DNA from 3 places in the Aciduricibacillus chroicocephali genome. Region 3 is predicted to be linked to each of the others. Evidence: riboswitches for the same ligand, from Rfam matches in the RefSeq annotation. Region 3 holds a riboswitch; each other region holds the start of a gene.
The links. Region 3 has a riboswitch for lysine ahead of QR721_RS11310 (amino acid permease). Riboswitches for the same ligand answer to the same signal wherever they lie in the genome.

Region 1: it holds a riboswitch for lysine, as region 3 does, so the genes downstream of both, QR721_RS09610 (Na+/H+ antiporter NhaC family protein) here and QR721_RS11310 (amino acid permease) in region 3, are expected to answer to the same signal.
Region 2: it holds a riboswitch for lysine, as region 3 does, so the genes downstream of both, dapA (4-hydroxy-tetrahydrodipicolinate synthase) here and QR721_RS11310 (amino acid permease) in region 3, are expected to answer to the same signal.

Annotation. Positions count from the first base shown of each region.
Region 1 is NZ_CP129113.1:1,822,517-1,836,235, reverse strand. It holds gene QR721_RS09635 (hypothetical protein) at 1-386, shown strand, start outside; gene QR721_RS09630 (sulfite exporter TauE/SafE family protein) at 520-1,338, shown strand; gene QR721_RS09625 (bifunctional metallophosphatase/5'-nucleotidase) at 1,349-2,740, shown strand; gene QR721_RS09620 (YunC family protein) at 2,801-3,130, shown strand; gene yunB (sporulation protein YunB) at 3,198-3,974, shown strand; lysine riboswitch at 4,020-4,192, shown strand; gene QR721_RS09610 (Na+/H+ antiporter NhaC family protein) at 4,322-5,893, shown strand; gene QR721_RS09605 (sodium-dependent transporter) at 6,088-7,623, shown strand; gene QR721_RS09600 (methionine/alanine import family NSS transporter small subunit) at 7,623-7,739, shown strand; gene QR721_RS09595 (M23 family metallopeptidase) at 7,779-8,744, opposite strand; gene QR721_RS09590 (YhcN/YlaJ family sporulation lipoprotein) at 8,741-9,283, opposite strand; gene QR721_RS09585 (YutD family protein) at 9,423-9,731, shown strand; gene QR721_RS09580 (DUF86 domain-containing protein) at 9,786-10,232, shown strand; gene QR721_RS09575 (TIGR01457 family HAD-type hydrolase) at 10,251-11,021, shown strand; gene QR721_RS09570 (phosphatidylglycerophosphatase A family protein) at 11,068-11,580, opposite strand; gene QR721_RS09565 (protein kinase family protein) at 11,704-12,690, shown strand; gene QR721_RS09560 (NifU family protein) at 12,766-12,990, opposite strand; gene QR721_RS09555 (YuzD family protein) at 13,168-13,497, shown strand; gene QR721_RS09550 (HesB/IscA family protein) at 13,575-13,719, shown strand, end outside.
Region 2 is NZ_CP129113.1:2,467,155-2,480,873, reverse strand. It holds gene QR721_RS12690 (DUF4956 domain-containing protein) at 1-44, opposite strand, end outside; gene QR721_RS12685 (polyphosphate polymerase domain-containing protein) at 13-819, opposite strand; gene dapA (4-hydroxy-tetrahydrodipicolinate synthase) at 1,216-2,100, opposite strand; lysine riboswitch at 2,245-2,425, opposite strand; gene QR721_RS12675 (alkaline phosphatase) at 2,615-4,045, shown strand; gene QR721_RS12670 (DUF2628 domain-containing protein) at 4,102-4,419, opposite strand; gene QR721_RS12665 (DUF2628 domain-containing protein) at 4,534-5,121, shown strand; gene QR721_RS12660 (hypothetical protein) at 5,150-5,698, shown strand; gene QR721_RS12655 (DUF2628 domain-containing protein) at 5,713-6,288, shown strand; gene QR721_RS12650 (hypothetical protein) at 6,305-6,496, opposite strand; gene QR721_RS12645 (metal-dependent hydrolase) at 6,622-7,248, opposite strand; gene QR721_RS12640 (DUF421 domain-containing protein) at 7,306-7,986, opposite strand; gene brnQ (branched-chain amino acid transport system II carrier protein) at 8,247-9,593, shown strand; gene QR721_RS12630 (RDD family protein) at 9,898-10,374, shown strand; gene sppA (signal peptide peptidase SppA) at 10,444-11,436, shown strand; gene QR721_RS12620 (RDD family protein) at 11,450-11,932, shown strand; gene QR721_RS12615 (response regulator transcription factor) at 12,300-12,977, shown strand; gene QR721_RS12610 (ATP-binding protein) at 12,968-13,719, shown strand, end outside.
Region 3 is NZ_CP129113.1:2,176,255-2,181,657, forward strand. It holds gene QR721_RS11300 (ATP-binding protein) at 1-711, opposite strand, end outside; gene QR721_RS11305 (hypothetical protein) at 724-1,539, opposite strand; lysine riboswitch at 1,898-2,086, shown strand; gene QR721_RS11310 (amino acid permease) at 2,218-3,699, shown strand; gene QR721_RS11315 (DUF2691 family protein) at 3,766-4,221, opposite strand; gene QR721_RS11320 (5-methyltetrahydropteroyltriglutamate--homocysteine S-methyltransferase) at 4,351-5,403, opposite strand, start outside.

The DNA of each region.
Region 1 (13,719 bases), 350 kb from region 3:
AAAAGAAAGAAGAAAAAGCTGAAAGAAAAAAGAATGAGAATGAAATAAAGAAACAGCAAAAAGCTAAAAAGGAAGACGAGAAGGCAGCAGAAAAGCAAAAGAAAGAAGAACTAAAAAAAGCTGAATCTGAAAAGAAACAGCAGGAGAAACTAGAAAAGGAAAAAGAAAAAGCAGCGGAAAAGCAGAAAAAAGAAGATGAAAAAGCAGTAGAAAAGCAAAAGAAAGAAGAACTAAAAAAAGCTGAATCTGAAAAGAAGCAGCAGGAGAAGCTAGAAAAAGAAAAAGAGAAAGCAGCTAAAAAGGAAGAGAAAGAAAATAAAAAAGCAGCTGAAAAGAAATTAAAAGAAGAGCGCAAGGCTGCTGAAGAACAAGAAGTTAAGGAATAAGAAAAGTTAAAAAGCCAGCAATGTTCGTTTACGGACATTGCTGGCTTTTTAATTCCAATTAATATAATCGGATAGCGACTTATCTAGGTAAATCGGCTATACTTGATTAAAAAGAATAGGATAGGGAATAAAAATGGTCTATATTATTTGTATTGTCACTGCAATTGCGACCTCTTTTGCTGGTGCGCTGCTTGGATTGGGCGGTGGGGTTCTTTTTGTACCAATTATGTTACTCTTTACAAATTTTCTTACTGGTTTTGAGTGGGTCAATCCTCAATCTATCGTAGGAGTCTCGCTAATTGCAATGATTTTTACTACTATTACATCAACCATTTCTAACTCTAGGAATGGACTTGTTGATTTCAGACTTGGTTTTTATCTTATTTCTGGGAGTGTTCCAGGTGGTATCTTTGGTTCTTGGCTAAGCCGCTATATTCAAATGGAAAATTTCCCTTTATATTTTGGTGTTCTACTTCTCCTTATTTCTTTACTGTTTCTCATTGAGATGAAGTCTGGGGAGGAGAAGATCGATCATGGAAAAGGAATTCTGCGCATACTTGTTGTAAATGGCACGGAATATCGTTATAGAATTTCTTGGTTGAAGCCGTTCTTCATTGCTTTTTTTGTAGGTACGTTATCAGGCTTATTTGGTATTGGCGGTGGATCGATGATAGTGCCTTCACTCATTTTACTTTTTGGTGTCCCGGCTCATATTGCAATCGCCACATCTTTATTCATGATCATCTTTAGCAGCGGAGTAGGAGCAATCACTCATATTGCTCTTGGCCATATTCCATGGCATTATACTTTGTACGTTGTGCCAGGTGCAATTATCGGTGGATGGCTTGGTGCCCATGTAAATCAAATTTTGAATGGAAAGACTCTCATCCGCAGTTTACAGATCTGCCTTGTGCTAATCGGTTTATATTTGATTGTTGACAGCATGCTATAAGGGGTTTTTCATGATGCAAGAACAGCTGTATTTTTATTTTACAAATGATTTTCATAGCAATTTTCAGCAATGGCCACGGGTTGCGGCTTATTTAAAAAATGAAAGAGCGAAGTGGCAGTCACGCAATCGGGATGTTTATCTCTTTGATATTGGTGACCATATTGACCGGGTAGCTGCCATTACAGAAGCGACGCTTGGGAAAGCAAATGTTGGGCTGATGAATGATATTGGCTATGATGCTGTTACACTGGGCAACAATGAAGGCATCACATTGCCACATGAGGATTTGCAACATTTGTATGATCATTCGAAGTTCACAGTCATCTGCAGTAACTTGCAAACAGCCACTGGTACAAAGCCATTTTGGCTGCTTGATCGCAAGACAATCAGGACAAGACATGGCACGAAAATTGGAATCATCGGACTGACGGCACCTTTTGCAGCTTTTTATAAAAAACTTGGCTGGGAAATTAGTGATCCAGAACGTTTTCTTGGTGATGAGATTGCCAGCTTGAAAGCTGAGCACGATATACTTATTTTATTATCGCATCTTGGACTGTCAGAGGATGAAAAGATTGCGCAAGCTTGGCCGGAGATTGATATTATTATGGGAGGCCATACTCATCATCTTCTCAAGAACGGCAAATATGTAAACGGTGTACTGCTTACGGCTGCAGGAAAAGGATGCCATTATGCAGGTGCTGTTCATATAGAATGGGATCTTATACTTAATAGGGTTACAGAAAAATCAGGACATGCAGAAAACCTGGAAACCTATCCTGAAGACGGGCAAACTGCAGACAGTCTAAAGAAATTGGAAAAGGATGCAGAACGGAAGCTTTCTGTTACAGTTGCTGAATTGAATTATGATTTAAAAAAGGACTGGTTTAAAAAGACTCCACTCATGCAAGCTCTTACGGAAACGATGGAGGAGTGGACAGGGGCGGATTGTGCCATGCTGAATTCAGGTGTCATTCTTGGGGATCTTACCGCAGGCAAAGTGACACGCGGTGATTTGCATCGTATATGTCCGCATCCAATTAATCCATGTGTTGTAGAGGTAGACGGTGATGAATTGCTTGAGATCATCCGAGCCGGTGAAACAGAAGAATTGACTCATTATGAATTGAAGGGGTTCGGCTTTCGCGGCAAAGTGATTGGCAAGATGGTTCTTTCCGGGATTGAACCAATTAGAGAAGAGAAAGCCGACCTGTCATTCATTAAATCGGCTAAAATTCATGGGGAAGAGATAGATCTAAAAGGCAATTACAAGCTCGCAACAGCAGACAGTTTCACTTTTGGAAGATTGTTCCCCGAGATAGCAAAGGCGAGGGAGAAGAAGTATTTCCTGCCTGAGTTCCTTCGAGACTTGTTGCTGCTTGCTTTGCAAAGATTGCCATAAAAAGGGTAACTGGACGTGTTGCCTCTGCATAGGCTGATTGCAGAGGAGGAGAATTACATCATGATTCATGTGAACCCAATTGAAATTGAAGGTAAGACTTTTACTTCTGTTCGTGTCGCTTTGCCAAAGACGAACTTGTTAGTCGTAACAAACGAGACAGGATATATTATGTGTGCGGCATTAGATGTAGGCATTCTTGATACAGCGCTTCGGGATCGTGAAGTAATCGCCGGAAGGGCCCGAGGAGTGCGCTCCATTGATGATTTACTGGAAGCGCCTTTGGAACTTGTTACGGAAGCTTCACGTCAGCAATTCGGCTGGGAACCCGGTATGAAAGGGAAGGATGCTCTGCTCCGCTTGACTGAACAGTCTGCGCCAAAGCAAGTCTAATACTAGAAATTTATCCATTCTAACCCCCTTGTGGCCAGCATAAACTGGCTGCAAGGGGGTATGTTGCGTGGCATTTCGGAAAAGATTCCGCAAAAAGAGGACACCTCCTGCGCCAAAGGCCATTTTTGCATGCACTTTTATTTGTTTTATAATCCTTGTTTTGCTCAGTTTTTGGCTCGTAGATCGCGGCATTAAGCCGACATTGATAGATATTGCTGAAATCAAGACAGATGAATTTGCTACAAGAGCGATCAATGCAGCTGTCGAGTTTACAGAAGATGTTGAGTTCGATAATTTGATAGAGGAAAAGTACGACCATAATGGGGAAGTGACAAGTACATCCTGGAACTCGGCTGCAATTAACAGAATCTTGCGGACCTCGACAGACAGGGTTGAATACTACCTTCATAATATGAATAAGGGAGCGACAATTGATACAGAGGATCCGAATCTGAAACCAGAAGATTACGGAAATACGGCTTCGGATCTTGCACAGCGGGATCCTACTGTAGTAGAAATACCTATCGGTCAGGCGACAGGCAACTCAGTGTTGGCTAATCTCGGGCCTAAGATTCCTGTACATTTTGAGATTGTCGGTAATATTAAAACCGATGTCATTCATGAGGTAGAGGAGTTCGGTATCAACTCTGCGCTGTATAAGCTTTATATTAGTGTGAATGTCAATGTCCAAATCGTAATGCCATTTTCTTCTTCAGTCTCTGAAGTTGAGACAAAGATATTCATCACTTCTGGAATTGTAAATGGAAAGGTTCCTGAATTTTATAGTGGAAATGGGGAAGGACCTTCCATTTCACTGCCAAAAGACAGCTTGAAGAAGGATTGATAGTTTGATAGACTATATATACAAATTCATAGCCAACCTTATAATCGGTGAGGTAGAGGCGCGGCATATATAAGTAGCCGGCAGGAGGATGACACCAATGATTGCCAGTGAAAGGATCTGCCGCCGAAGTTTCATGGAAGTCGCGTTCATGATTCTGGTATGTTTTCGAACAGGGAATGTACTGTCATGCATATTCTGCATGGAGGACTATTGATCGGTGGAGGATAACGTATATTGATAAAGCAATGATAGGTTATTTTCTATCATTGCTTTTTATTTTGCCATCATGTTGTCTAATCTGACTGGACAGTCTTACCTGCAAAAATTATTTGGAGGCTTTAGTTTATATGGATACACAAGAAATTCTTTCCTTGCTTCCCGCTGTGATCATGCTTGTGCTCGTTTTGGCCACAAGAAAGGTCCTGCTCTCGCTTGGGACCGGGATTATCGCTGGTGCACTTATTCTTAATGATTTCTCAATCTTAGGAACCTTGAAAGAAATATGGAAGGACTTTGCTAATATTTTCTATACGGAAGGAGCGGTCAACAGCGGCAATCTTCTGTTGCTTGCGTTCCTGCTATTGCTCGGTATAATGACAGCATTGCTCGCTGCTTCAGGTGGCAGCCTTGCTTTTGGTGAGTGGATGATCAGACGAGTAAAAACCCGTGCTGGTGCCCAGTTGATGACTGTACTTCTTGGAATTATCATTTTTATCGATGATTATTTCAATGCACTCGCCGTTGGACAAGTTGCCCGCCCGCTTACAGACAGACATCGAGTGTCAAGGGCGAAACTTGCATATTACATAGACTCGACAGCTGCACCGGTCACTGTTATTTCACCAATTTCGAGTTGGGGAGCTTTTATCATCGGGATTCTTGGCAGTATTTTCGCAGCCAATGGAATCAGAGATATGAAACCCCTTACATCTTTTGTAGAAATGATTCCTTACAATTTCTATGCTTTGACTGCATTACTGCTCGTTTTTCTTACAGCTCTTTTTTCAATGGATCTCGGTCCAATGCGTAAACATGAAAAGCGTGCTATGGAAACCGGTCAGCTTATTGATCCGGATCCGAAAAAAGCTAAAGTTGCCGGAGATCTCAGTTCAACATTTGAACCTCATGAAGAAGGACGGGTTCGTCATCTGCTTGTGCCGATCATCACACTGATCGCTGTTACCGTAATCATGATGATTTATACAGGGTTCAAAGCTAGCGGTTCAAACCCGACTGTTCTAACGATTTTTGCTGAAACGAATGTAAACCTAAGTCTGTTTTCAGGAGGAGTTGTCGCTGTAATCGTCGGCTTCGCCCTTCATTTCACTCAAAAGGCTCCGCGAGCAAATGGTGGGAAAATATTGTGGGAAGGCATTAAGACGATGCTCCCAGCAATATATATCCTGTTGCTTGCTTGGATTGTAGGTTCCATTATTTCTGATCTGAAGACTGGCGAAATTCTTGCCAATTATGTACAACAGTCCACTCTTAAGCCAACGATGCTGCCACTTGTTTTCTTCGTAATATCGGGTATCATGGCGCTCGCGACTGGTACATCTTGGGGCACTTTTGGAATTATGCTAGCAATCGGTGCTGAAGTTGTACTCAAGGTCGACATCAACTTGTTGCTTCCGACGTTGTCGGCAATACTTGCAGGATCAGTCTTTGGAGATCATTGTTCGCCAATATCAGATTCAACGATTCTTTCATCGACTGGAGCAGGAGCGAACCATATCGATCACGTTATGACCCAGTTCCCTTATGCATTGCTTGCTGCAATTGCATCAGCTTTCGGTTATTTGATCATAGGTATGACTGAGCAGCTTTGGCTTGCTTTACCAGCAGTCTTGATCATTCCTATTATTGCTTTGCTTATAGCTAAAGCCAAGAACAGAAAGAAAGTTGAACATACTGTCTAATTTTAAGCTCTGCAGATTATTCTGTAGAGTTTTTTGTTACTTAAGTAATGTTTAATATTACCATTATAGTACTTTAAGAATGCTTTGACATTGTTTTTGAGAGCAGTTATAATAACGAATGAAATAATCAGAAAACAAAAAACATTTTTATCAATATGTTTGTTGTTCTGTAATTTTTTAGGGGGATAATCATCATGGAACAACGTTCACAATGGGGAACAAGAGCCGGGTTCATTATGGCTGCTGTCGGTTCAGCAATAGGTCTAGGTAATATTTGGCGTTTCCCGGCTGTAGCTTATCAGAATGGTGGGGGAGCATTTTTCATTCCTTATCTGTTCGCACTTCTAACGGCTGGCATACCAATTCTAATTATGGAATTTACGATGGGCCATAAGTACCGGGGATCTGCACCTCTTACTTTCCGCAGAATGAATCGCAAAACTGAATTCATCGGCTGGTGGGGTGTACTTGTATCTTTTGTCATCTCAACATATTATTCAGTCATTATTGCCTGGGCAATATCTTACACTTTCTTCTCATTCAAGTTGAGCTGGGGAAAAGATACAGAAGCTTTTCTTTATAACGACTACTTGCATCTTGGCACGCCAGGTCACTTTGGCGGGCTTGTACCACAGGTTGTCATTCCATTGATTATCGTGTGGGCAATCGTACTAGGGATTTTGTCGAAAGGTGTCAAGAAGGGAATTGAAGCGGCAAACCGAATTTTCATTCCATTGCTTGTATTTATCTTCATTCTTATTGTAATCCGTGCTATTACACTTCCAGGAGCTAGTGATGGTTTGCAAGCATTCTTTGCACCAGACTTTAGCAAAATACTCGATTCAAAAGTATGGGTGGCTGCATATGGGCAGATATTCTTCAGTCTTTCAATCGCCTTTGCAATAATGATCACATACTCAAGCTATTTGCCGAAGAAATCCGATATTACAAATAATGCCTTTATTACTGGATTCGGTAACTCAAGTTTCGAATTGCTTGCAGGAATTGGAGTTTTCTCAGTTCTGGGTTTCCTTGCACAGCAGCAGGGTGTTCCGGTTGATAAGGTCGTTTCTGACGGTGTTGGTCTTGCTTTTGTTGTATTCCCGCAGATCATTAACCAGTTCCCGGCTTTGCCGCAGTTATTCGGTGTTTTGTTCTTCGTGTCACTTGTACTTGCAGGATTGACATCACTTATGTCGATTACAGAAACATATGTTGCTGGGCTAGTTGACAAGTTCAATATTTCTCGTATACGTGCAGTATTGTTCGGTGGCGGTCTTTCTGCGATTATTTCATTGCTGTATGCAACAAAGGGTGGCTTGTTCTTCCTGGACAACGTTGATTACTTCATTAACCAGTTCGGTGTTGCTGTACTAGGTCTTGTCGAAGTAATTCTTGTTGCTTGGATTCTTCGCAAGCTAGGCATGTTCAAAAATCATGCAAATGAAATCTCAGATATTCGCGTTCGTTGGTGGTGGACGTTTAGTCTAGTCGTTATTACACCAGTCGTACTTGGCTATATGATGTATGATTTGTTGAAAAACAACTTGCTTAAAAAATTCCCTACTGAAACAGGAAACTATGGTGGATATTCAGACGGGTTTATCCTTTCATCTGGTTGGAGCATTGCTATTGGGGTATTAGTTGTTGCAATCATCCTATCCTTTATGCAATGGAAACATAACCGTGAGCTTACGGCGCCTGATTTGGATGAAGAGGAGGAAGTATAATGACTGGCAGTGCTATCTTTGTCATGATTCTTGGGATTTTGGTTATTTGGGGCGGACTTGGAGCAAGTATCGCTTATGCTGTCCATAAATCAAAACAGGCACGAAAAAGAGCTTGAATTTTAAAAGGAAGAGTCGTTTGTAGCGACTCTTCCTTTTTAATTGCTTTTCTCCATCCTTTCCCATTTGCGCAAAAACGGATACGGATCAAAAGACCATTCACGTGTACCGTTGTCTTTATACATACCATAATGAAGATGTGGCGGGAACTTGCCTGATGTTCCAGGCGGTCCGTAACCAGTCGAACCAACTGTTCCAAGTATGTCACCGGGCTTTACAATTTGTCCGATTTTTATATCTGTGAAGCTTTGAAGGTGAGCATAGTAATGATAAATATTATGGATATCGCGTATGCCGACGCGCCAGCCACCGAAGCGATTCCAGCCTTTAAGTTCCACGACTCCATACGTAGATGATATGACAGGAACGCCGTAACCAGCAAAGATGTCGGTACCTTCATGAATACGTCTTCCTCCGAAGCCCCGTTTATCTCCCCAGGTGCTTCTGTAACTGTAGTTATATTTCGTTGATACAGGAAAAGCTCGGTCATTTAAGTCAAGCCTTTGGAATTTCTTGAATACGCGTGCTGTATTGGAAATTGTCTGGACGGAAAGATCACGTCTATAATATTTCCAAAGGGCAATTTTGAAATCTTCCTCTGAATGGCCCTCTTCAAGCAACATATTAGCGACAGTAAATAACACATCCTCTGGACATCCAGGGTTGGCCTTGCCATCACCATTCCCGTCCTTTCCTTTACCTTGGAAGAGAGAGATGGCTTCGTTTTCGTTCAGTTTCATAAGATTCCCAGCACCGTACCATAATTCGTCGGGGACAGCGATAGAGACGATATTACCATCGCTGTCTTTCTGTGTGTTTCGCTCATATTGGTCGATTGCAGCGAGCATATACCAGGGAACTTGGGTGACAGCTTCTGTCTTCCTATAAAGAGAAAACCGCTTTTCGTACAATTCTTCCTGAGCAGATTGCGCATTAACAGTATCTATGTTCATCAATAGTGCAACTGCTGTCAAAACAACGATGGTGAAAATTCGCTTCCTCATTTGTTTGTCCCGCCATGTTCCATTTCATCGATGATTCGGTCAACTGATGAGCGAATGTTATGGTTCGTTTTTGAATTGTGAAGACTTTCAATATCATTCATCATCGTTGGATCGTCCGTGGCATAAATGCGGTAGAAAGCTGGAACGGCAGAACGAGCTGTCTTGATTGCCATATCTGCTGCTCTTTCTTGTGACAGTTTGTCTTGTTTTTTGTAGCCGATAAGCACTTCACGATCTGTAACAAGAACGGCTACCTCGTCGTATCCGCCATTTTGCAAAATTAGCGACGAAACAGATTGGGCTGCCTCTTCACGATTAATTCCAGACGGTTTGTTTATTCGTCGCAAGTCTTCTTCTTTGTATCGAACAAATCCTGTATTCCGGTTGTCACGGTTAAACTCTGCATTTCTTGCTTCATCATGATGCGGAATAGCATCCAATTCAGCAGCGTTTTCCATTTGATTTTTACCAGCATTGTTGTTGCTGCAGCCGGCAAGGAGGGAAAAAGCGAGCAGAAAACCGATTCTTTTCTTCAACATACAAGGTCCTCCTTCATATATATTTCTAATCTTTCTTAGTGTGGTGTTAAATAAGCCATCCATGCCTGTTCGTTATTGGCAAAACAGGTCAGGGGACATGCTCATTTGCGGGTTCCTGTGACTGTGGTAAAATGAATAAATAAAAAATGTGCGGAAGCGGGGGACTGAAAGCGTGGTTGAACTGAATGGTATTCAATACAAGGTGATCCGAAATGAAAAAGATGGTTTCGATGAAGAAGCGTTGCAAGCGCGCAATTCGGAGATACTTAAGAAATATGATTACATTGTCGGTGATTGGGGATATGAACAATTAAGGCTTCGCGGCTTTTACGAAGATACGAATGAAAAAGCTGGATTCGATTCAAGAATATCTACGCTTGATGATTATTTGTATGAGTTCTGTAATTTTGGTTGTGCTTATTTTGTATTGAAGCGCATGGGTGAATAGGTATTGCATTGTGCCAGCAAGACTGTATTGAAAAACTTTGCGGGAGAGATGGCAATGTATTTGATCGACAAGGACAAAATTACTGATTTGCTTAATTTCATTGAGAAGCGGCAGTCCCAATTTGATGAAGTGATCACATGTCAAGGAAACATAGGGGACCTTGCACGTGAACGATACGCAGAAGTTCTGATCGCTTCAATTCTTGATGTCGGTCATTTGCTTATTGATGGTTTCATGATGCGAGATGCAGGAAGTTACGAAGATATCATTTGCATACTTGTAGATGAGCAAGTTATTCCGGAAGCAGAGAGATCTGCTTTAATTGGATTTATATCCATGAGAGCGATGCTTATGCGATCATACGACGTTCTGGACGCGGAGGAAGTCCTTAAGGCCTTACTTTCTGCTAAGGAATCCTTGCAGCGATTTCCACTCCACATTCGTACATATTTAAAGAAAGAAGCAAACGTCGCCCATGCTTTTGGCAAAAAGTCAGATTAGGGAAAGGATTTGCTTAAGATGAAGCATTACGAAGGTTATCTGATTGATCTTGATGGGACAATGTACAGAGGCAATGAAAAAATTGACGCGGCTCCGCGCTTTATAAGAACATTGCAAGAAAAAGACATTCCTTATCTGTTTCTTACAAATAATGCTTCGCTTACTCAAAAACAAATTACAGAGAAATTAAATGGGTTCGATATACCGGCGAGAGCGGAAGACGTATTTAGTACGGCAATTGCAACGGCGACTTTCTTAGGCCGTAAAAAAAAGGGAGCACGCTGTTTTGTTATCGGCGAGGAAGGCCTTCATAATGCTTTTCAAAAGGAAGGCCTGGAAATCGTACAAAATAATGCAGACTATGTCGTAATTGGGTTAGACAGGCACCTCACATACGATAAGCTTGCAGCTGCTTGTCTAGAAATAAGGGCGGGGGCTAAATTTATTTCAACAAATAGTGATTTAGCCATTCCCCGGGAAGACGGTCTTTATCCCGGCAATGGAGCAATTACGGCAGCTGTATCGGCAAGTACCGGTGTTGAGCCAGTCTTTGTTGGCAAACCGGAGTCCATTATTATGAATGAAGCATTAAGGATTATCGGTACGGATAAATCAAGGACAATCATGGTTGGGGATAACTATAAAACGGATATTCAGGCAGGGATTCGAGCTGGGCTTGATACACTAATGGTTTTCACAGGTATTTCGAAACGTGAAGATATTGGGAACTTGCCGGATATGCCGACCTATCATGTCGATACACTGGATGACTGGATTAAGAAAATGTAAGTAAAAAGAAGCAGTGGACTGTTAATGTCCGCTGCTTCTTTTTACTTTATAAATCAATCAGCCTGTCATCCGCTTGTCCGTGGGCGAGACGGCTCGATGCTGCTGCTGCGATGGCTCCGACAATATCATCAAGGAATGTATGGACTTCTCCAGTTGTTTTATCATTTAGACGTTCTAGAATGCCAGGCTTTACTTTATCGACATATCCATAATTCGTAAAGCCGATCGATCCGTAAACATTGACGATTGAAAGGGCAATGACTTCATCGATACCGTAAAGACTCTCATCTCGAGCTACTGTTGTCTGGAGGGGTTCGTTCAACTTACCTTGTTCAGCGAGAACATCAAGCTGAATACCGGTTAGGATAGAGTGCTGTACTTCACGCTTGCTCAGTACTCGATCAACGTTGAAGATGCATTCCTCCATCGTAAGATTGTCATGGTATTTGGACTGGAGATAATAGACAAGTTCAGCTATGTCCTCCAATGTAACTCCACGTTCAATAAGCCATTGACGTGCCTTTATTTCCAATTCGCTTTGGCTTGTATTTTTCTTCATCTCATCCTTACTGCGTTTGTCAGTCAACGAAATCACCTTGCTTCCTCTTGAAAGTTTTTGCAAAAATCAATCTGGGCTGCATATCATTTCATCAGGGCATCCATTACGTGAGGAGGGTCTTCGATGTATGAACTGCTCGTAACAGACTATGCACTTGATATCCGGGATACAACTTCTATTACCGGACGTCATTGTTTCTGCGATGAACAATACGCATATTTTACCATTTGCATTGAGAACAAGGAAGCAATCTTTGCTGAACAGGCAATTCTCGCCAGCTTCCTTAAAGAAAATGGCTGCCGCGGGACGGCTTGGCCAATCCGTAATGTTGAGGGTGAGTGGTACAGCGTATACAAAGGCAAAAGGTATTTTGTCTGCTGTGCAGAAATTGAGTATTTTTCAGATGATTACAGTGAAGGGGAATTACTGGCCCATTTTCACAAACAATTTAGCCATTATCCTTATGAGCCACAGAACATCTCATGCTATGGGGAATGGAGGATGTTATGGGAGAATAAACTGGGGCATTTTGAAAGCGAGCTGGCAAACCTTGCGAGAAGCGGGGACTATTGTGCAAGCCGCCTGATGGACGTTTTCTCATATTTGATTGGACTTGGTGAGAATGCGATCCAATATGTGCGCGAGTCTGAGGAGGAGCAGCGGTTCGGTGAAACGGATCAGGCTACAATCGTATTTGAACGTTATCAGAACCAGTTGCTGCAGCCTGTCATCTGGCCAGATGAATTATTGTATGACCATCCGGTACGGGATGTAGCCGAGTGGGTTAGAGGAAAGTTGCTTGAACAAAACGAGGGTGCCGAAATCGAAGTGGTGGAATTTTTAAGGGACTATCAAACGGTCAGTCCGCTCTCTGTATTTGGCTGGCGTCTACTGTATGCGAGATTGATGTTTCCAGCTCATTTCTTTGATTTGCTTGAAGAACTGCCGGGACTGCAGAGTGAGGAAGACGAGATTCGTTTCATGGAAAAAATGAGCGTGCTCTGCCGTAAACAAAAGATTTATGAACAACGGTTGAAAAGTTTCTTTGAAATCATGGAAGTCGATGTTCACGCATGGCAGATTCCAAGGCCGGAATGGCTGGCGACATGAATGAAACGGCTTGTTAGTTGCTGAATCAAAAACAGGCACCCGGAATCCGGGTGCCTGTTCATAATCGTCGCCGATTTAAAAGACTTGTTCAATTTCTGTTACGCCGGGAACTTCAGCCATGAGCGCGCGCTCAATGCCGGCCTTCAATGTAATGGCAGAACTTGGGCAGTTGCCGCAAGCACCCATTAGGCGAAGCAGAACAACTCCATCTTCATCCACATCGATCAATTCCACGTCACCGCCATCACGTAGCAAAAATGGACGCAGCTTCATCAATACTTCGCGGACTTGCTCTTCCATGGTCATCTTCCCCTTTCAATATATAATTATTATAAAATGTTTGGGCAGAAAAATCTATTCGTTTCTCTCTTTTTCGGAAGTTTCGGTTAGTTTGGTTTTTCATTTGGGCTGATCTGTTGTATGATGGGATGGACATATTACAAATATATTTTAACATGCTCGGGGGAGGCGAATGGAATGGCGAATATTACATTGACAGTATATGGCGCTGAACAGATCTGTGCCAGCTGTGTTGGCGCACCAAGCTCAAAAGACACATATGAATGGCTGCAGGCTGCCATTGCAAGAAAGTATGACACAAATGGCATCAGCTATCAATATATCGATATTAATGCATCACAAGAAGACGAGAAGCACAAAGCGTTTGTAGAACGCATTTTCGAGGAAGACTTGTTTTATCCGATTGTGTTTGTTGACGATGAAATGGTCGCTGAAGGAATGCCAAAGCTTAAAAATGTATACAAAGAACTTGATGAAAGAGGGCTTACTCAGCTTCAAGAGTCATAATTCGAGTATACATCACAACATGCATTCCTTTGGACAATGAAACAGGCATCCAAGTCAATTGGGAGGAGAGCATGGAAATGGCAATTAATATTACCGATAGTGCAAGAGACCAGATCAAAGACATGATGAAGGAAGAGTCTGAAGGTGTCCGTCTGCGTTTTGGCGCAAAAGGCGGCGGCTGCAGCGGTTTGTCTTATTCACTCGGCTTTGATTATGATGTGA
Region 2 (13,719 bases), 300 kb from region 3:
ACTACTGTTCCATTAGATGTAAACAAGTTGCTGATCTGCTCCATTTTCTTTTCCTCCAATAGTTGTAGATTCTTTTACGACGTTGTTCTTGATTACTGGTTGTGAAGCAATTTCACCCGATAGAAGCTCTGTGCTCGTGCAGAATTTAGACGCGCTGCGTTGTTCACAATCGAGTTCCTGAAGGATACGTGTAAGCCATAGCGGCACACTGTGCTCCACTTTTACTTCGAGTACGACGAGATTCGGATCGATGAAATTGTCGCCATAAGGACCATGTTCAAGTAATAGGTCATGTTTGCGACAACGCAGATCGAAGTCGAATGTCAGCCTCAGATCGGCATTGTCTGCACCATGCAGGGCATGACGTTTGTAACTGACGACCATTTCAGGTTCCAAGTCATAGAGTTTTCTGAAGTAGTGAATCTCTTTAAGTACTTGATTGTTGGAAGTCTCATAATTAGATAGATCCGGGTTGGGATCTTCGAGATAGCGGTAAACTTCCTTTAGCGGGGCAAGCAGCCTGCGCTTATTTACAATTTTCTTATGCTTCTGTTTCACTTCAAAAAATGCTGTGCTTTCCTCTGTGGCATCATCATAGACACGCAGACGGAGCTTCTGGCGATATTGGAGCTTGTTCTTCGTTTCGAAATAGATTGTCTTCTCATTATTGTCGAAATACAAGCTTGTCACGGTATATCTACCGTTGACGCCATTCTTGTCGGAGCGCATTCTGTCTCCAAAGCGTTTCAATAACCCTTCATACTGCTCAATGGTGATCAAATACTTCTGTTCTTTGCGTTGAAAGATCTCGAGTGCCACCTGAGCCCACCTCCTTGATTTTTACTTTGAAATAAATACGGATGATTGCTGACAGTTTTCCGGACTGTCTTTTTTGTGTTGCCATGCAAAGACTTTATACATTTCATGTTTGGTTTTTAATTTTTGAGGGTATATTAACAAAATATTAATAATTTCTTAAAGAAATCTTAAAAAAGAATAAAAGTTTCCCTCAAAAATTAATTAAATTGCACTCACACAAAAAAGTAGTCTAATAAAAAGATAGTTCCTTTAACCAATAATTGTCAAGGGTATTATTGGAATTTTGCTGAATTTTGTAAAATAATTATAAATTTTGTATGGAAATAGTTACATTTTCCATTAAAAATAAAAACAACCAGGTACCTTATAAGGTACCTGGTTGTTTTGTTTTCTTGATTAGCCTGCTTCTTCAAAGCGAATGCCGAGGATATGGCGAAGTTCCATTTCTTCTTCTTCAGTAAGTGGAAGCATTGGCAGGCGGACACCGCCAACAGTAATGCCTTTCATATTCAATGCTGCCTTTACAGGTGAAGGGCTGGGCTGTGCGAACATAGCTTTCATTAGCGGACGCAAGTTGCCGTGCATGGCAGCTGCTTCTTCATGACGACCTTCATGGAAAGCACGGATCATCTGTTGCATTTCATTGCCCAAAATATGAGCAGACACGGATACAACGCCGACACCGCCAAGCGCAAGAACAGGCAATGTAAGCCCGTCATCACCACTGTACAATTTGAAATCATCTGGTGTGCCACTGATGATCTGAGTCATTGCATCAAGGTCTCCGCTTGCTTCTTTGACGCATACGATGTTCTCTACTTCTGCTAGACGGATAATCGTCTCAGGCAGCATATTGACTGCTGTTCGTCCTGGAATGTTATAGAGCATGACTGGCAGTTTCGTAGATTCAGCAACTGTCTTGTAATGCTGGTACAGTCCTTCCTGGGAAGGCTTGTTGTAGTAAGGGTTTACGAGCATGATGCCGTCAACACCAGCAGCTTCTGCCGCCTGTGTCAGATGGATGGATCCCTTTGTGCTGTTCGTTCCTGTGCCGGCAATGACTGGAACGCGTCCAGCCGCAGCTTCAACAACGAATTTAAATAGCTCGATTTTCTCATCTGTTTCAAGTGTCGCACTTTCACCAGTTGTACCGGCTACGACAAGACCGTCTGTACCATTTGCAATTAGGTGGTTAACCAAATTGCGTGTTGCAGTGTAATCAATTTCCTCATTCTGATCGAATGGCGTAACCATCGCTGTTAAAATTTGTCCAAAACTCATCACTTCACACCTCTGTTTCTTATTATTCGGAAGGTGATCAGATACCTTAGTGCTGGTGCTGAAACACACGCTCACTTATATAACGCAAAATGCAGCAGCGGGCGGCTGCTGCATAGAAACATTGTAAATTCAAGACGTTTCCGTGCGTAAGGTAGCCCTCCATATAGTCGCCTACATGACAGTTCTGCACTTGTTCAATGCAGCCCCAGCGAAAAAAGCACACAGGATCATTTCTCGCTTCGGCAACTGTCCCTTTCCCCGCCAATCATCGGAGCCCATTCTCCTTATGCCGGATACTGATGGCAGCTGCGCCTCTATCCATACTTCTAAATCATTTCAATAGATAATTCAATTTGTGTCCACTATAGCAAAGAAAACGGGCAGTTACAAGGGATTCCGGGAGATTCTAATGATTTCTTCCAAAATTGTAAATAAGACTTTGAACTCGGTTGTCACTCTGTTAACAATCAGTTGCTAATCTTGACTTGTAACAAATTATGAAAGGGGAATGTTCATGCGTAAATCTTTCAAAAAAGCAGGGGTTCTTGCACTTGTCGGAACAGCAGCAGCAGTAACTTATGCAGCACCTCCATCAGAGAGCTGGTCAAATGGGGTAGCAGAGGCGAAACAACTGGATGACAATCGGAGTAAAGGAAATGGCAAGCAGCCTAAAAACGTTATCCTGTTGATTGGCGATGGCATGGGTCCAACACAAGTCTCGGCAGCTTCTTATTTGAAAGGTGACGGATTCGGCACAGAAGATTTAACGATGAACACTTTTAAAAATATCGGATTCGCACGCACGTTTTCACATGATAATACAGTGACAGACTCTGCAGCAGCAGCTACAGCCTTCTCATCCAGCCACAAAACAGATAACAATGTGATCGGCCTGGCACCTGAAAAAGAAAAACATGAGGAGGACGAGGATCATTTCGAAGTGGCGACGGTTCTGGAGGAAGCAGAGGACAGAGGTAAGGCAACAGGGCTCGTTACAACGACGCGGATTACACATGCGACACCAGCCGCATTCGCTTCACATATTGATCATCGCGACAAAGAAAATGAAATTGCCGTGCAAATGCTGAAGGAACATGAAGTCGACGTCTTGCTCGGAGGTGGGAAAGGACAATTCCTGCCTAAGAGTGAAGGCGGCAAGCGGGAAGATGGATTGAACCTGCTAAAGGATGCGGAAAAGAGAGGCTACACAATTGCTGAAGATGCGAAGGGACTTGAAAAAGCGAAGGAAGGCAAGCTGCTCGGACTCTTCAATACAAGTCATATGAATTATGAGTTGGACCGCGATCTTACAAAAGAGCCAAGCCTTGCTGAAATGACAGAAAAAGCAATTGATGTCGTATCTAAGGAAAAGGAAGGATTCTTCCTAATGGTGGAAGGTGGACGAATCGACCACGCGGCCCATGTGAATTATCCTGCTTCGACTATGAGAGAGACACTCGCTTTTGATGATGCTGTCAAAGTGGCGAAAGAGTTCGCCGAACGCAACAAAGATACGCTAGTGATCGTATCGGCCGACCATGAGACCGGCGGCATGTCGATCGGTGCTGGCGGTACATACGGATTCAACAAAGATATAATTCGCAATGTCACACGTTCCGCTGAATACATGGGCAAACAGGTGAACAAGGAGAAGACAAATATTCCTGAAGTGATGGAGAAATTCGCTGGCATTAAAGATTTGAAAGAGGAAGAGATTAAGAGAATTGCTGATGAGAAATCCGCAGCAGATGGTATCGCTAAAGTAATTAGCAACCGTGCGCTTATCGGCTGGACAACGACAGGACATACAGGTGTCGATGTACCGGTATACGCTTTTGGACCACAAGCGGATAAATTGACAGGAACAATTGATAATACGAAGATTGCTGAAGTGATTTCTGAAGCTGTAAAAGGAAAGCAACAAGGTAAGCCTGTTAAAAAGTAATGAACGAAAATAAAAAAGGAACCAGTCCAATTCCAATGGGCAGGTTCCTTTTTTATTTAGCTGGCGATACGTGAGATGATTTCACGATCTTCTAGTAGCTTTCGTGATTTTTCATCTGCTGGTTCATAACCTTTTTTAAGCAAATTCTTTGTATAAATTTTATTATAAGAAATGGCAAAAACAAGACTGGTCACCCAACCGCCAATCCCTACAGTGAAAAAGCCAACACTTAAAGTAACAATGAAAATGATTGCCGCCCATTTCAGATCGCCACGGATTAATGCCGGGAAAAAGCCAAAGAAGAATGTCGTCCAACTAAAGCCGACTTTCACTTCTTTGACAAAATTATCTTTATTTCTCAAGATTGCCTTCATGCTATACACTCCCTTAATTGAATTTTTTTGGAAAAGGTTCCTTTCCATCATAACATTAGTATAATTAAACAGATATCCCCTTAATCTAAATCTTTAGAGAGGAGCGGAGTAAGGATGTACTGTGAAGAATGTGGAGTTGAGCTATTGGAGCAAGCGAAATTCTGTCCGAAATGTGGAGAGGCGGTCGGAGTAAACGAGCAAGCGCCGATTGAGGAGATTTCAGCAAGTGCTGAAAGTGTACATACGTCTGAGCATGGAAAGCAGTTTTATTTTGTACGCTCCAATCAGGAGTATTATTTCAATAAGTGGAAGAAGGAAAACAGCTGGAACTGGGTTGCCTTTTTCTTCGCTCCTTTTTGGCTTGGATACAGGAAAATGTATAAGCTGATATTCATATTATTTGGAATCTATATTTTATTCGATATTATGATGCTTCGGATATCCGGTTTTAATGAGGATTCTTTAAACAACGCACTTGGCATGGGTGCAGCGATTTTCTTCGGGTTACGAGGGAATGATTTGTATCGAAAGCATATGAAACGAAAAATATCTGAAATAGAAGCTGTGACAGAACCTGGAAGCAATCAACTGAGAAAAATTGAAGCTGCAGGTGGAACGAATGCTTTTGGAATTCTTTATGCATTTTTAATATTAATTGCTTATTTTGCAATAGTTGAAGTGATGACGGGATTTACTTTTTGAAGTATCTATTTAAGGAGGCGGCTGTCCGTTGAATTTCATAGCTTGGGCAATTGTTGCTTGTGAAATCGGCTTCTGGGTATTCATTCTTGGAGGACTCGTCGCCCGGTATATTTTTGGGATGAAGCGTGCGGGGCTCGTTTTGTTGGCGATGACTCCGGTTCTTGATCTCATTCTATTAATTGTGACAGGGATCGATATCTATCAGGGGGCGACTCCAACGATTGCGCATTCGATTGCTCCATTGTACATTGCTATTTCCGTTGTGTACGGGAAGGACATGATTCGTTGGGCTGATGAGCGTTTCCGATACTATATTAAGAGGGAAGGAGAGCGGCCGATTAAGCGTACAGGATATACGTATGCACGTCATTCCATGAAAAGTTCGCTGAAGCATGTGCTGGCATATTGCATCGGGGCTCTGCTCCTGTTTATTATGGTCTGGATTGTCGGGAATTCAGAGAAAAGCGCAGATCTGTTTGCGACGCTTAAAGTTTGGGGAATCATAGTAATAATTGACAATGCCATTTCCGTTTCGTATTTCATCTGGCCAAAGGCTGGAAAGAAGGAAGGGCATTGAGGAGCGGATGCAGCATGAATTACTGTCCGAATTGCGGACGAATGACGATTGAGGGGGCAAATTTCTGCCCTTTCTGTGGTGAGAATCTCAGTGAATATGCGGGACAACTCGAAGATATGCAGGCAGGTAAACAAGTCCCGAAGCAGGCTCCTGAGCAGGCTCATCTTCTGCTCTTTCTAGAGAAGAATGAGAATTACTATCTCAAGAATTGGCAGAAGAGAAATAGCTGGAACTGGGCGGCGTTTTTTGTGGCACCATTTTGGCTTGGCTACCGGAAAATGTATCGCAATCTGTTGCTTGTCTTTGGGGTCCTGATCGTTGCTGATGCCATTCTTATGATGGTGTTCGGACATCTACCTGGCATTCCAGACATTCTCGCCGGCTTAGCGACAGCAATTTTCTTCGGATGGAGGGGGAATACACTATACAAACATCATGCGGAGCGTCAGATTTCCTGCATTTTGAACAAGACATATGATGAACGTGCCCGCACTGAAGAAATCTGTGAAGTCGGAGGGACATCGGACAGTGGGATTTTCTATGGATTGCTCGTCCTTCTCGGATATCTGATTTTCTTTGCATATACATAAAAAATCAAGCCACACGTCAATCGAGGCTTGATTTTTGGCTATATGATAATTGTTCCACTTCCCATAGCGTAGTGCTTGTCAAGTGGCTGTTTAATTGATTGGCGAGTAACTGTGCGTCTGAATACGAGGCAAACACCTTTTTGAACGGACTGCTTGAGTCTTTAAGCATTTCTGTCATCTTGCCTCTGGTGCGTGTGAGTACGAACATAAATCCTCACTCCCCGCTTTGCATTCAGCTCTTCTTGTGGAGCTGTAACCCATTATCTCATAGGGAAATTGGCAAAGATAGGGGATATATGCCTATTTTTGGCGGTTTTTTTGAACAATGTCCAGTCAGAAGCTCTTTTTGCTCAGCGGGAGAAAGAGCTTAATCCCCTTTTTATTCCCAGGTACCCATCTCATATCAGCGAGCAGATGGCTGGCATAACCGAATGAACAAGCGAAAAAGAGGTCATTCATGTTCATATCACGGGAAAAGAGCCAGGCAATGCAGGCAAATGTACCAAGTCCGAGCAAGCTGTGGGTATAGGTGCGATGAGATAGAAAACTGGCGATAAGTACATAGGCTCCAAATAGCGTTAGCCAGATTTTACTTATAAATAGTCCGGCAGCGATGATGAGCATACCGGTGATAGATAGCATGAAGCGTTTCGAGATCCACTGAGCTGTACCGATTAGAGCTACACCAAGGCCAATTCCTTGCCACATTTCGATTTGCAGTACATGGGTAAGCGTCAAGTAGATGATAAGACAGCCGGCAACTGTCGTAATAGTTTTTAAAAACTGGTGGGGCAAAGTCATTCTATTTGTCAGTTTGCCATTGATGTCAAGATCCGGAACGAGCGCGGACAGGCTGCCTGCGCTGATGAGCAGAACTGTTTCGAATGGACTGGCGGCGGAAGTCTCAGCAATCGCAAACCCGACACCGAAACCAATAGCACTATGAGCAAAACCGTTCATCGGAGCAGCCTCCTTTTTGCTGATTATAGCACGTTTCCTGTTAACAGGTGGAGCTGTTCAACTGGAAGTATATCGAATTGCGTAGAGACTATTCTCTGCCCAGTCCGCAAAAATGACTTCTCCGATGCTTTGGATATTCTGTTTGTAAAGCTGCTGATGAAGCCATGCTTCATCTTTGCCAAGCTCTTCAAGATTCTTCGGAATGAGGATTCCATCCCGAATTAAAGCGAGAGGCAGCTCGGCTTTTTTAAATGGCATGGAGAAGTCTTGCTGTACCGTTTTTTGATATGTCGGCTTCTTCATGATGCTGAGAGATCCATTCGGTTCCAGGAAGCAATAGGCGACTTCTCTAATGGAGAATGTTTCGCTCTGACGAAGCATGCTTTGCAGCTGACTCAAGTTCATGCGGCAACTTTTGAGTGTGGAGAAATTGACCACACCATCCTCAATGAGCATCGAAGGTTCCCCTTCTGCGAACCGTCTGAACTTTGTTAAATGCATTGCCACCCACTCGATGACAAATAGGATCACACCCCAGAAAAGGATTGCAAATGCAATCTGGAATACCGATACTCCTTTATTGTAAGTGGCATCACCGATAAGTTCGCTCAATACGATAGCCGAGATGAAATGGAAAGGCGTAATCTGTTTGATCATTTTCTTGCCAACTATATGAACAAGGAAGAATAATAGAATGAATCCGGTAAGGAGTTTAATTGTAATAAAAGCATATTCCAACATCATATCCCCCTTTTAATGACCTTCCTATTATCTCCATGATCGCCGTTTTCCACACTATTAGATTACAAGTTTTTCTATGATTGATTAAAATGATTATTTAAAATTTACTTACTATTTGTAACTGCATTGACCCTCTCCAAGACGTTGTGTACTATATGAATTAAGAAAAAATTCAATCACAAATCAAGTATTCTACAAGTCCGTTTTTCCATGTCAAAAACGGACTTTTTTATTTAGAGAAGGAGAGAATATACATCATGAAAAAAAGGGATACCCTTTTCATCGGTTTCATGCTGTTTTCCATGTTCTTCGGAGCAGGTAACCTAATATTCCCGCCGATGCTTGGTGCACAGGCAGGGACTTCGTTCTGGCCGGCGATTATAGGTTTTATTACAACCGGAGTTGGCCTTCCTTTTGCTGTCTTATTCGCAATTTCACTCGTTGAGGGTGGCATTCGGACAATAGGCAGCCGTGTACATCCTAAGTTTGCCACGATATTCATTGTACTCGTTTATCTTTGCATTGGGCCGCTCCTTGCAATCCCGCGTAATGCAACGGTCGCTTTTGAGATGGCGGCGGCACCCTTTATCAAAAATCCGGCTCATATGACGCTTGGACTCGGGATTTTCACCTTTGTGTTCTTTACTCTCGTATTTCTTATTGCGCTTAAGCCGGAGAAGATGGACAAGTATATGGGGCGCTGGATGGCCCCGGCATTGCTTGGCGTCATGATTATTCTTTGTGTGGTGGCCCTTACGCATCTTGGTGCGCCAACACAGGCTCCTGATCAAGCTTACAGTTCAGGTGCTTATTTTGCCGGTTTCCTTGATGGCTATAATACGATGGATGCCCTTGCTGCCCTTGCGTTCGGCATTGTTATCTTAACAGCAATCCAGGATAAAGGTGTAGAGTCCAAAAAGCAGTTGCGCATCAATATGATTCTGGCCAGCCTCGTTGCTGGTGTGCTTCTTTCATTCGTTTATATTTTCCTTGGCATGAGCGGTGCGCGAATGGGAGCGGCGGGTGAATTCGCAGCAGGGACTTCACTACTCTCGGCAATGGCACAGACGTTGTTCGGTCCTGCTGGGAAGATCATTCTCGGGCTCATGTTCCTTATGGCTTGCCTCACATCGGTAGCCGGGCTTGTCTCGGCATGCGGCCAATATTTCTCGAAATTAATCTCTTGGGCGAGTCATAAACAGGTCGCTTTTGGTGTTTCCTTGATCGGTTTCCTGCTTGCCAATATGGGACTTGCACAAATTTTGAAAGTATCTGTGCCATTCCTTGTAACGGCATATCCAATTACAATCATGCTTGTCGTCCTAACATTCTGCAGCGGCTTGTTCCGTAATATGCGTATTGCTTATGCGACGACAATTCTATTCACTGGCGTATTTGCACTGCTTGGCGGTTTGCATGCTGCAGGTCTTAATCTTGGAATCTTTGATACGATTCGTGAAGCGATGCCCCTCTCCTCCTATGGTTTGGAATGGGTGCTTCCTGGACTAATCGGACTTGCGGCAGGTGCTATTTTCGGTCTGATGATTCCTCGAGAAATGGAAGAGCATACTGCTGAACGAGTTTCGGCTGAAGATGCGGTCTAGTATTAGTCTGATTCAGTCTTATTACTGGAAAAGGCTGAATTCTTGGCAATAGTGTTAGAATCCAACGGAAAAGTGTTACAAAAAACTTATAGAACAGTAGAATAAACGAAGAAAACAGCAGAATCCCAACTTAACCGGGAACAAAGGGACGTCTTCTCAATAAAGAGAAGACGTCCCTTTGTTTTATTTATAGGTAAACGAGATAATGAAAATTCTAGAATGAATTGAATTAACAGGAATATTCTGTTATAACGGAGGTAATGGGATGTGTGTGTTAGTATTCTGCTAAAAGGAGGAGAAACATATGGTAACTTACAAACCAGCAGGATTTTGGATACGCCTTCTAGCTGCATTTCTGGATGGGATCTTCAGTAATGTACTCGCTGCAATTGTTACAGCTATTATTGGCGAAAAACAGATGTTGATAGGTGAACTTGTTGATCCTACCGGTGAACCGATAGGGTTACCGTTAACTAGCTTTTCTGTATCTTTGCTATATGCTATTATCTTCATCATTATCTTCACAGCTACTCATTTCAGAGGGTCACCTGGTAAACTCATTTGCCGTATTCAAGTACTGAATAAGGATATGACTCAGATTGGCATCGGCAAGTCAATTGGTCGATATTTCGCACAGATTTTGTCGGCCATTCCACTTATGATCGGTTATATGATCGCAGGCTGGAATCGAGAGAAGAAAGCTTTGCATGATATGATTTGCGGCACACGAGTCGTTTACAGAGATGAAAAGAAGGAAGAAGAACCGGTTCTATACGAATAAGTTATGGAATGCCTGTCATTCTTGAATTCAAGAGTGGCAGGTTTTTTAGAGAGGGGAGTATTCATACATATGAGCAAAAAACGTTGGGCTGCATTGGGAATTGCTTTCCTGCTTCTAATTGTTTCCCTTATATCTCAGGCTACTGTATCAATGGCTACGAACTGGGATGAAATGGTGGCAGGCTGGAACAGTGAATACACTGAAGAAGTCATTAAGGAAGGCTCTCTGAACAAGAGGATTGCTGTCGTTCCGCTCGAAGGAGTCATTCAGGATGATGGAGAAGGAAGTATCCTTTCCTCCAGTGGCTACAATCATAAGCGCCTGCTGAAGTATCTGGATGCAGCAGCAGAGGATGACACAGTCGGAGGTATCATCATGCGGGTCAATACACCAGGGGGCGGAGTAATGGAGAGCGCGGAAGTGCATGACAAGGTTGTCGATATCCAGAAGAAGCATAAGAAGCCAGTCTATGTTTCGATGGGAAATACAGCAGCATCAGGCGGTTACTACGTATCAGCTCCAGCTGAGAAAATCGTCGCCCACCCTTCCACGCTTACAGGATCAATCGGTGTCATTATGCAAACTATGGACTACTCGAAACTGGCAGATGATCTAGGAATTGACTTCAATACAATTAAGAGCGGCAAGTATAAAGATATTCTGTCTCCAACACGCAAGATGACAAATGATGAGCGGGATCTTTTGCAGACAATAATTGACCAGATGTACGGAGAGTTCGTCAAGGTCATAGTCGATGGCCGCGGCATGTCCGAGAGCAAGGTGCGCAAGCTTGGTGATGGAAGGGTTTACACGGGTCTCCAAGCTAAGAAAAATGGTCTCGTTGATGAGCTCGGTTCATTGGACGACACAATCGCGCTTATGAAAAAGGATCACAAGATGAAGGGCGCTGAAGTCTTCCAGTACGATGGCAGCGGATTCCTTGGTTCATGGGCGGGCGTGACGATGCAGAAAGCATTCGGTGCCGAGCGTGATTTCTTCGGCATCCGGGAAATTTTGAATAAATCCAAAACACCGCGTGCGATGTATCTGTATACGGAATAAGGGAGGTGCTGGCATGTCAGAAGAAGTGATTCAATATACGGTTGCGCCGGCTCCCCCGGAACCCCCGCGTGTTCCAGTGCGGTATGCTGGTTTTTGGATACGGTTCTGGGCGTATGTGACCGATCTGATCATTGTAGGCGCGATCAACGGGATTATCCTGCTGCCATTCATTCCGAATGGAGGCAGAGAATTTACGATTGGCTTTTGGACATTGACAGGTGTCATTTCGACCATCGTACTTTACTTGTATTTTCTGCTAATGACGAAGTTTAGCAGTCAGACGCTTGGGAAGATGATTTTTGGTATAAAAGTAATCCGTAAAGACGGTAATTTGCCTAGTTGGAGCGACCTTGTTTTTCGTGAAATTGTTGGCCGTTTCCTTCATAGAGTACTTGTTGTTACGAATCTGCTTTATATTGTTGTTGGATTCGCTGAACGGAAAAAAGGCATACACGATATGATTGCGGACACACGTGTCATTCATACAAATAAGTGATTAGTAAAGCAGGCTGAGACAGTGAGGCGCTTGCGCCACAGTGGCTCAGTGCTTGCCCACAGGTATAGAAAGACACTGAGAAAGCGACTGAAAAGGTAGCTTGAACAGATGTCGCAATTATGCCCTTGGGTGAAAGCGAGCATTCTTTTCGCAGCGGCGGCTTACCCTAAAATACTTTTGAGAATTTATAGTCGAAAACGAAAAACCCGAACTGGGGCAATTTTATCTTTGCCCCAGTTCGGGTTTTCTAGAGGCTAAAACACTTCTATCTCAACCTCGCTTTCCTTTTTAAGAGCCTTATGCTGACACGAGCCTGACACGAAGCTATGCTACAATGGCAGAAAAAGAGTCTGTGGGAGGTGTCCGGATGAGTGGGAAAGTCATGATTGTGGAAGATGAGATGGCGATTAGCCAAGTACTGCGTGTGTATTTGGAAAAGGCGGGTTATGAAACGGTTCTTGTGGCAGATGGAGCAAGAGCACTACCGACTTTTTATGAAGAGAATCCGGACCTTGTACTGCTGGACGTCATGTTGCCGCATCGTGATGGTTGGGCAATTCTTGAGGATATTCGGGCGGAAGGACAGTGCCCTGTCATTATGCTGACGGCACTTGGCGATGTGGAATACAGAGTGGACGGTCTTTCACAGGGGGCAGATGATTATATAGCGAAGCCTTTTGAAGCGGTGGAAGTCGTGGCACGTGTACAAGCCGTACTCAGACGTAGTGCCATTGAAGATAAAGATCTAAAGACATTCGGCAGTTTGCAAGTAGATTTTGCCGCACGGCGGATTTCACTGGGAGGGCGTGAAATTGAGCTGACACCACGGGATATGTCATTGCTCCTTTTCCTCGCCGAGAATCCTAACCGCGCCTTCACTAGGGACGAGCTCATTGAACATGTATGGGGCTGGGACTATGACGGAAGCGACCGTGCAGTCGACCTCTCTGTAAAACGAATTCGCCAGGCTCTTGAAGACTGGCCGCAAGAAGAAGGGGAAATCAAAACAATGCGCGGATTGGGGTATCAGCTTTCATGTTCTTGAAGAGAAGTAAGAAACGCATCCCGATTCAGCGATACTGGACATCCCGCTATTTGATTACGCTTGTTTTTGGGCTTTCCTGTATAGCGATCATCTCGGCAATCTGGGTACGCCATAATACATTGCAGCATCGACTCGATATGATGGTTTTCATGTCTCATGAAATTGCCGGCCGTTTCACTGGTGAGGACAGTAGTCTTACAACAGAGAAGGGCAAGACACAAAGCCTTCCGACACGAGACCAACTCCTGGATATGTCAGGTGATCCGCTTATTTATATTTCCGACATGAATGGCAATGTCCTATCTGCAAACCGTGCTCCTCACAACTATGAGAAGGACCTTCCTATATCCATACTTCAAGACAAGGAATCGGTCCATAAGGTCAGGGTAGGTAAGCCGCGACGTTCTTTATATGTTGCCAAGGCGCCAATTGAGATTGAAGAGAATGTTGTCGGCTGGGTCGTTGTAGCAGAGACGAAAAATGAGCTTGTAAAAGTCCACCATGAGTATCGCCAGCTCGGACTGATGATTGTCAGTCTCGCATTGCTTGGTTGGGCAGCAATTTATATTTTATCGAAACGTCTTTCGCGACCGATTAAGCGTGTTTCAAAGGCGGCTAGGCAAATACAGGCAGGCGATTATAAAATTATTTTGCCAGAAGACATGCGTGAAGAGGAAGTGTACGATCTGGTCATTTCGTTCAAAGAAATGTCTCAGCAGCTGCAACGCCTAGAAGCATTGCG
Region 3 (5,403 bases):
ACCCGCACCATTCAAATTCGTCGTATATATTGTCGGTTTGCCAGCACGCGCGTCAAGCACTTCAAATAGCTTCGTCTGCACCCAACTATCGCCTTCCTGCTTCGGATTCATATACTCTGCCCCCAGATCATCAAGTACAAAAAGCTCGACCTCACCGATGACCTGAAACAACTTAGCTTCACTAAAATTGCTACTCTCCCGAAATGCATCTTTAATTTGCGTAAGCAGTTTTGGCAAAGATAAAAACAAGGCACTGTGTCCTTTCTCGATAAGCACTTTGGAAATTGCCGCTGACAGATGGCTCTTTCCCACGCCATAATCCCCATACAGAAGCAAATTTCCAGATTTGTTCACATCAAAGCTCTCCGCATAGTTGACCAGCCGCTCCTTCACCCGCTGTAGCTCTTGCGTCGGCGCCGTGTAACTCTCAAACGTTGCTCGGCGAAGCGCCTCATTCAGCAAGGATTGTTGTCCGAAGGCCTTTTCCATTCTCCGCATCTTCAAACGGCTTGCCTGAACAACAGCCTGTTTCGCAAGACGGATATTTTCACATTTACAGCCAAGATTCGCAACAATCCTTTCTCCTTTTCGCGGCCCGAACGGAATTGTCAGTTCCTTGCGTTGCACCTCTCTGCCACATCCGCCGCAAGTAAACTCTTCAAGCAAATCACCTGCAAGCCCGCTCCCAATCTTGTCCCGAATATGCAACATGACCATATCCCCCTAGAAACCGTAATCGTATTCGTACTTGGTTGCCGCTATCGTCTCCACTGGCGCTGGCTGACGCTTCTGCTGTCTCACCTTGATGACTAGCGCATCAAAACGCTTACGAAGCTTTGCCGGGGACAGCACGACAGACATCTCGAAGTCATCCTGCTGTGCCCAATCAATCAAGTATCTGATCTGCTCCTCCGTCCGCTTATCAAGCTCCATCATCTTGCGAATATCATCAGCCCATTTTTGTAGATCCGGTTCCAAATGTTCCGGATTGTTGCGTTTGATCTGTTCGTAGAAATGCTGGGCAAGCTTATAATGCATAGAAGAAACGTCGTAAACGCGTTTGCGACGAATAATCTTTTGATCTTGATCTTTAGCCTTATTAGCCTGTATAGCCTTATTGTTATACTTCTGGCTAAGTTCGCCATCAATTTGAGATTCGTTCAGTCTAATTTCCGCAAATTTTTTTGGCTGTTTATGAGGTTCCTGATATTTTTCATAGTTCAATACTGTAAAAAGCGTTCCATGACTCACTTCTTTTATAGAAATCCGCTTAGCTTTCACCAATTTCTGAACACAGGTGTATATAGTTTGTTTTGAATATGCCTTATGGCCACGTCCAACTTTATAAGCAAGATCCTCAGCCAATTTTTCATACGACCTTACATATTGCCCCTTCTGCAAGCGAATCCCAGCCGTTCTTGTCCCATCCTGATGGGTTGCCTTTCCAATTAGTAGCATGAACAAGCGAAATGTCGACACATCATGCCACAAGTCAGATTCAAAAATATGACGTGACATCTTGAAATAATTTATATGCATTTGAAATGCACCTCCTACTACCATGAATCGAAACGAATTGGTTAGAGGGGGCGTCTTGCATGAATTTTTATTAAAAAGAAACTGACCCTCTATCTGCTAGAGTCAGTTTCTTTAGTGAATATTTTTCTAAATTATTGAGGCCTTCCTATTCTCATTTATTCTTGAAAATCCTTAAACTAAACTCCCATTTTACCGGGCTGGTCTCATCTTCTCTCAAAAGCTAAGAGCTCATTCCTCTAGATGTAGATCTTAGAAAAACAATCTGGAAACTATCTCCCTTTTCCCACTAGATATTGACTAATTTAAAATAGAATTTATAATAGTTACATCAATTGCATAATAAAAACCCTCATCAAACCGATGGGGTAGAGGTTGCGGTTTTTATGAGTAAGGCGGACGAGATGCAGAGACATTGACTGACTCCGCTTGAAAGGAAAAACTGCCGAAGTGTGCTTTTATCTCTGAATGAGCACGCTGGGGCTGTCTCCGAATAGGAACAGAACTGTCACGATTGGTCACCAGCCGTTCGTGTTGAGCTATCTTCAGGAAGGTAGGATGCGGGCTGTCAATCATGTCACCTGAATCTGCTTCGGTGGCATTTTTTATTGCAGGCTCCTTCCAGATTTGAATAGCTAAATGGGCTTTCAGCTCAATCCAGCTAGAAAAGGAGTATCATCTATGCATTCAACAGAAGAAAGTAACAATCATTCCGCTGCTGGTACGGTTCCTGTCCAGAAAGAAACGAATGACCTTAAGCGTAATTTAAAAGCACGTCACTTAACGATGATTTCCCTCGGTGGAACAATCGGAACAGGACTCTTCCTTGCAAGTGGCGGCGCGATCCATACTGCCGGTCCCGGTGGAGCAATCGTCTCCTATCTCGTAATCGGGATCATGGTCTATTTCTTAATGACGAGTCTTGCGGAAATGGGCGCTTACATGCCTGTTGCCGGAAGCTTCAGCACATATGCCACCAAGTTTGTCGACCCTTCATTCGGGTTTGCCCTTGGCTGGAACTATTGGTATAACTGGGCAATTACGATTGCTGCAGAATTATCAGCCGTTACAATGATCATGAAATTCTGGTTCCCTCACACCCCCTCCATTATTTGGAGTGCTCTATTTCTCGTGATCATGTTCTTATTGAACTATTTGTCAGTAAGAGGATTCGGGGAAGCTGAATATTGGTTCGCCTTGATTAAAGTAATTACCGTAATCATCTTCCTCATCTTCGGAGCATTGATGATCTTCGGAATTCTCGGCGGCGAGACGATCGGCGTCAAGAACTTTACAATCGGAGATGCACCGTTCCATGGCGGATTCATGGCGATGCTCGGAATCTTCATGGCAGCCGGTTTCTCATTCCAAGGTACAGAGTTGCTTGGTGTTGCAGCTGGTGAAACAGAAGATCCTGGCAAATCCATTCCAAAAGCTGTAAAGACTGTGTTCTGGCGCATTCTGTTATTCTATGTACTTGCGATTCTTGCCATCGGCTTGATCATCCCTTATACAAACGGGAACCTTGCTAGTGACGATGTAACAGTAAGTCCGTTCACAATTGTCTTCCAAAAAGCAGGAATTGCCTTCGCTGCTTCTGTCATGAATGCAGTCATCCTGACAGCTGTCCTATCTGCAGGGAATTCCGGAATGTATGCTTCAACACGCATGCTCTGGAATCTAGCCCGTGAAGGAAAGGCACCTGCATTTCTTGGTAAACTCGATAAACGTGGCGTACCTGTCAACGCCCTGATCATAACATCCTTGGTCGGAACACTTGCCTTCCTTGCTTCACTGTTTGGTGATGGTACCGTTTATGTTTGGCTCCTGAATGCATCAGGAATGTCCGGATTCATCGCGTGGCTTGGCATCGCAATCTGCCACTACCGATTCCGTCGGGCTTTCGCTGCTCAAGGTAAGAGCCTGGATGTTCTGCCATACAAGGCAAAGCTGTTCCCGTTCGGTCCACTATTCGCGTTTGCGGTTTGTGCTTTTGTCGTACTCGGACAGAACTATTCAGCCTTTATGGGTGACCATGTCGACTGGTATGGTGTCATCGTTTCCTATATCGGGATTCCGCTATTCTTAGCATTATGGCTTGGCTACAAATTTACGAAGAAGACAAAAATGCTTCATTTGAAAGACTGTGATTTGTCCAATTAATTACAAAAGCACGCCCTGAGTGGCGTGCTTTTTATTTTCTGCTCAAAGTGCCTTTATATCCATCATCTACCAAACTGTCATCCTTGTTCTCCCATCATTTTCTTCTGTTATATATTCGACTTTTTCTATACTATTTTTCAATGCATTTTCATATATATCTTTCAATAAAACAAAATCTTTGGCATAGATTTCTATGTAGGCGCCATCAGCAACAAGGATAATGATTTCGCAAGCACTTTCCAGAAAGTCATGATAAGTCTCAATTTCCAACATATCAGCTTCACTTGGAAAAGCCTTCATGTCTAAAAAATAAATAGTATAGGAGTCTCCATGTTTAATTGAGTGGTTCACTTCTTCTCCATTAATTGTATCTTCCAGCGGGAACAAAGACTGATCATTTTCACCATAAGATTCATCACGGTCTATCTTCCAGCAATATGCTGAGAAGTTCATAGGCTCAAGCAACTTTCTGATTGAAACACCATCACTCTCTGACAAGCTAACATTTACTCCACGCAGCAATTTTTATCCCTCCTTTTGCATGCAAGTAACTGGAACTTCCCACTCGCCCTGCTCACTCAAAAAATGCGTACCCAACCCAAATACTCGGATCAGACACGCATTTATTTCTAAACAAAGTTTATCAGAAACTTATCCCCAAATCTCTTTCGCAATATCTACAACATATTTCAACTTCGCCCACTGTTCCTCTTCAGTCAAAATGTTTCCGTGGTGAGTGGAAGCGAAACCGCATTGCGGGCTGATGCACAATTGTTTCAATGGCACGTATTGTGTCGCTTCTTCCACACGGGCTTTGATGTTTTCTTTATCTTCCAATTTGCCGTGCTTTGAAGTGAATACGCCGAGGACGACACGAGGACCGCCATTTGGAATGTGTTCCAGCGGAGTGAAATCACCGGAGCGGTCATCATCGTACTCAAGGAAGAACCCGTCCACTTTTTCCTTAGCGAACAAAGTTGGCGCGATTTTCGCGTAGCTGCCTTCGAACGCCCAGTTGGAGCGGTAGTTACCACGGCAGAGATGTGTTGTAATCGTGAGATCTTCCGGCTTGCCTTCAAGTACACCGTTCGCAACGCGCAATGCCAATTGAATAAGCTGTTCACGAGTATAGGCACTGTCATTGAAGGGAATTTCCGGTGCGTTCAGGCCAGCGATATATACGTCATCAAGCTGCAAATAGCGGCAGCCCGCATCATAAAAAGCCTTGATTGCATCGCGGTACGTCTTGATGATATCCTCTGCGTATTCTTCAATATCCGGATAAATATCTTTGTTGCGAATGCCCGCGTTGAACAACTGGTTCGGGCTTGGAATGGTCTGTTTGGCAACAGCACGGTCCCCAACGATTTCCTTGAACTCAACAAATTCCTTAATATGCGGATGATCTGCGTTGAATGAGATTCTTCCATTTACTCGAATATCGTAGCGTTCCGTTTCTTCTCCTTTGAATTTGAAGCCATGTTCAGGCACATAGCCTTCTACGCCGTTCAAATGCTCAAGGAAATCTGTATGCCAGAATCTGCGGCGGAATTCACCATCTGTAACGGCCTGCAGTCCGACTTCAATTTGCTTATCAACAATCTTCTTAATTTCTTCTGTTTCTATCAGATACAATTCCTCGGAAGTAATGCTGCCTTCCTGGAAATCCTTTCTTGCCTTATGGATTCGCTCCGGACGAAGCAA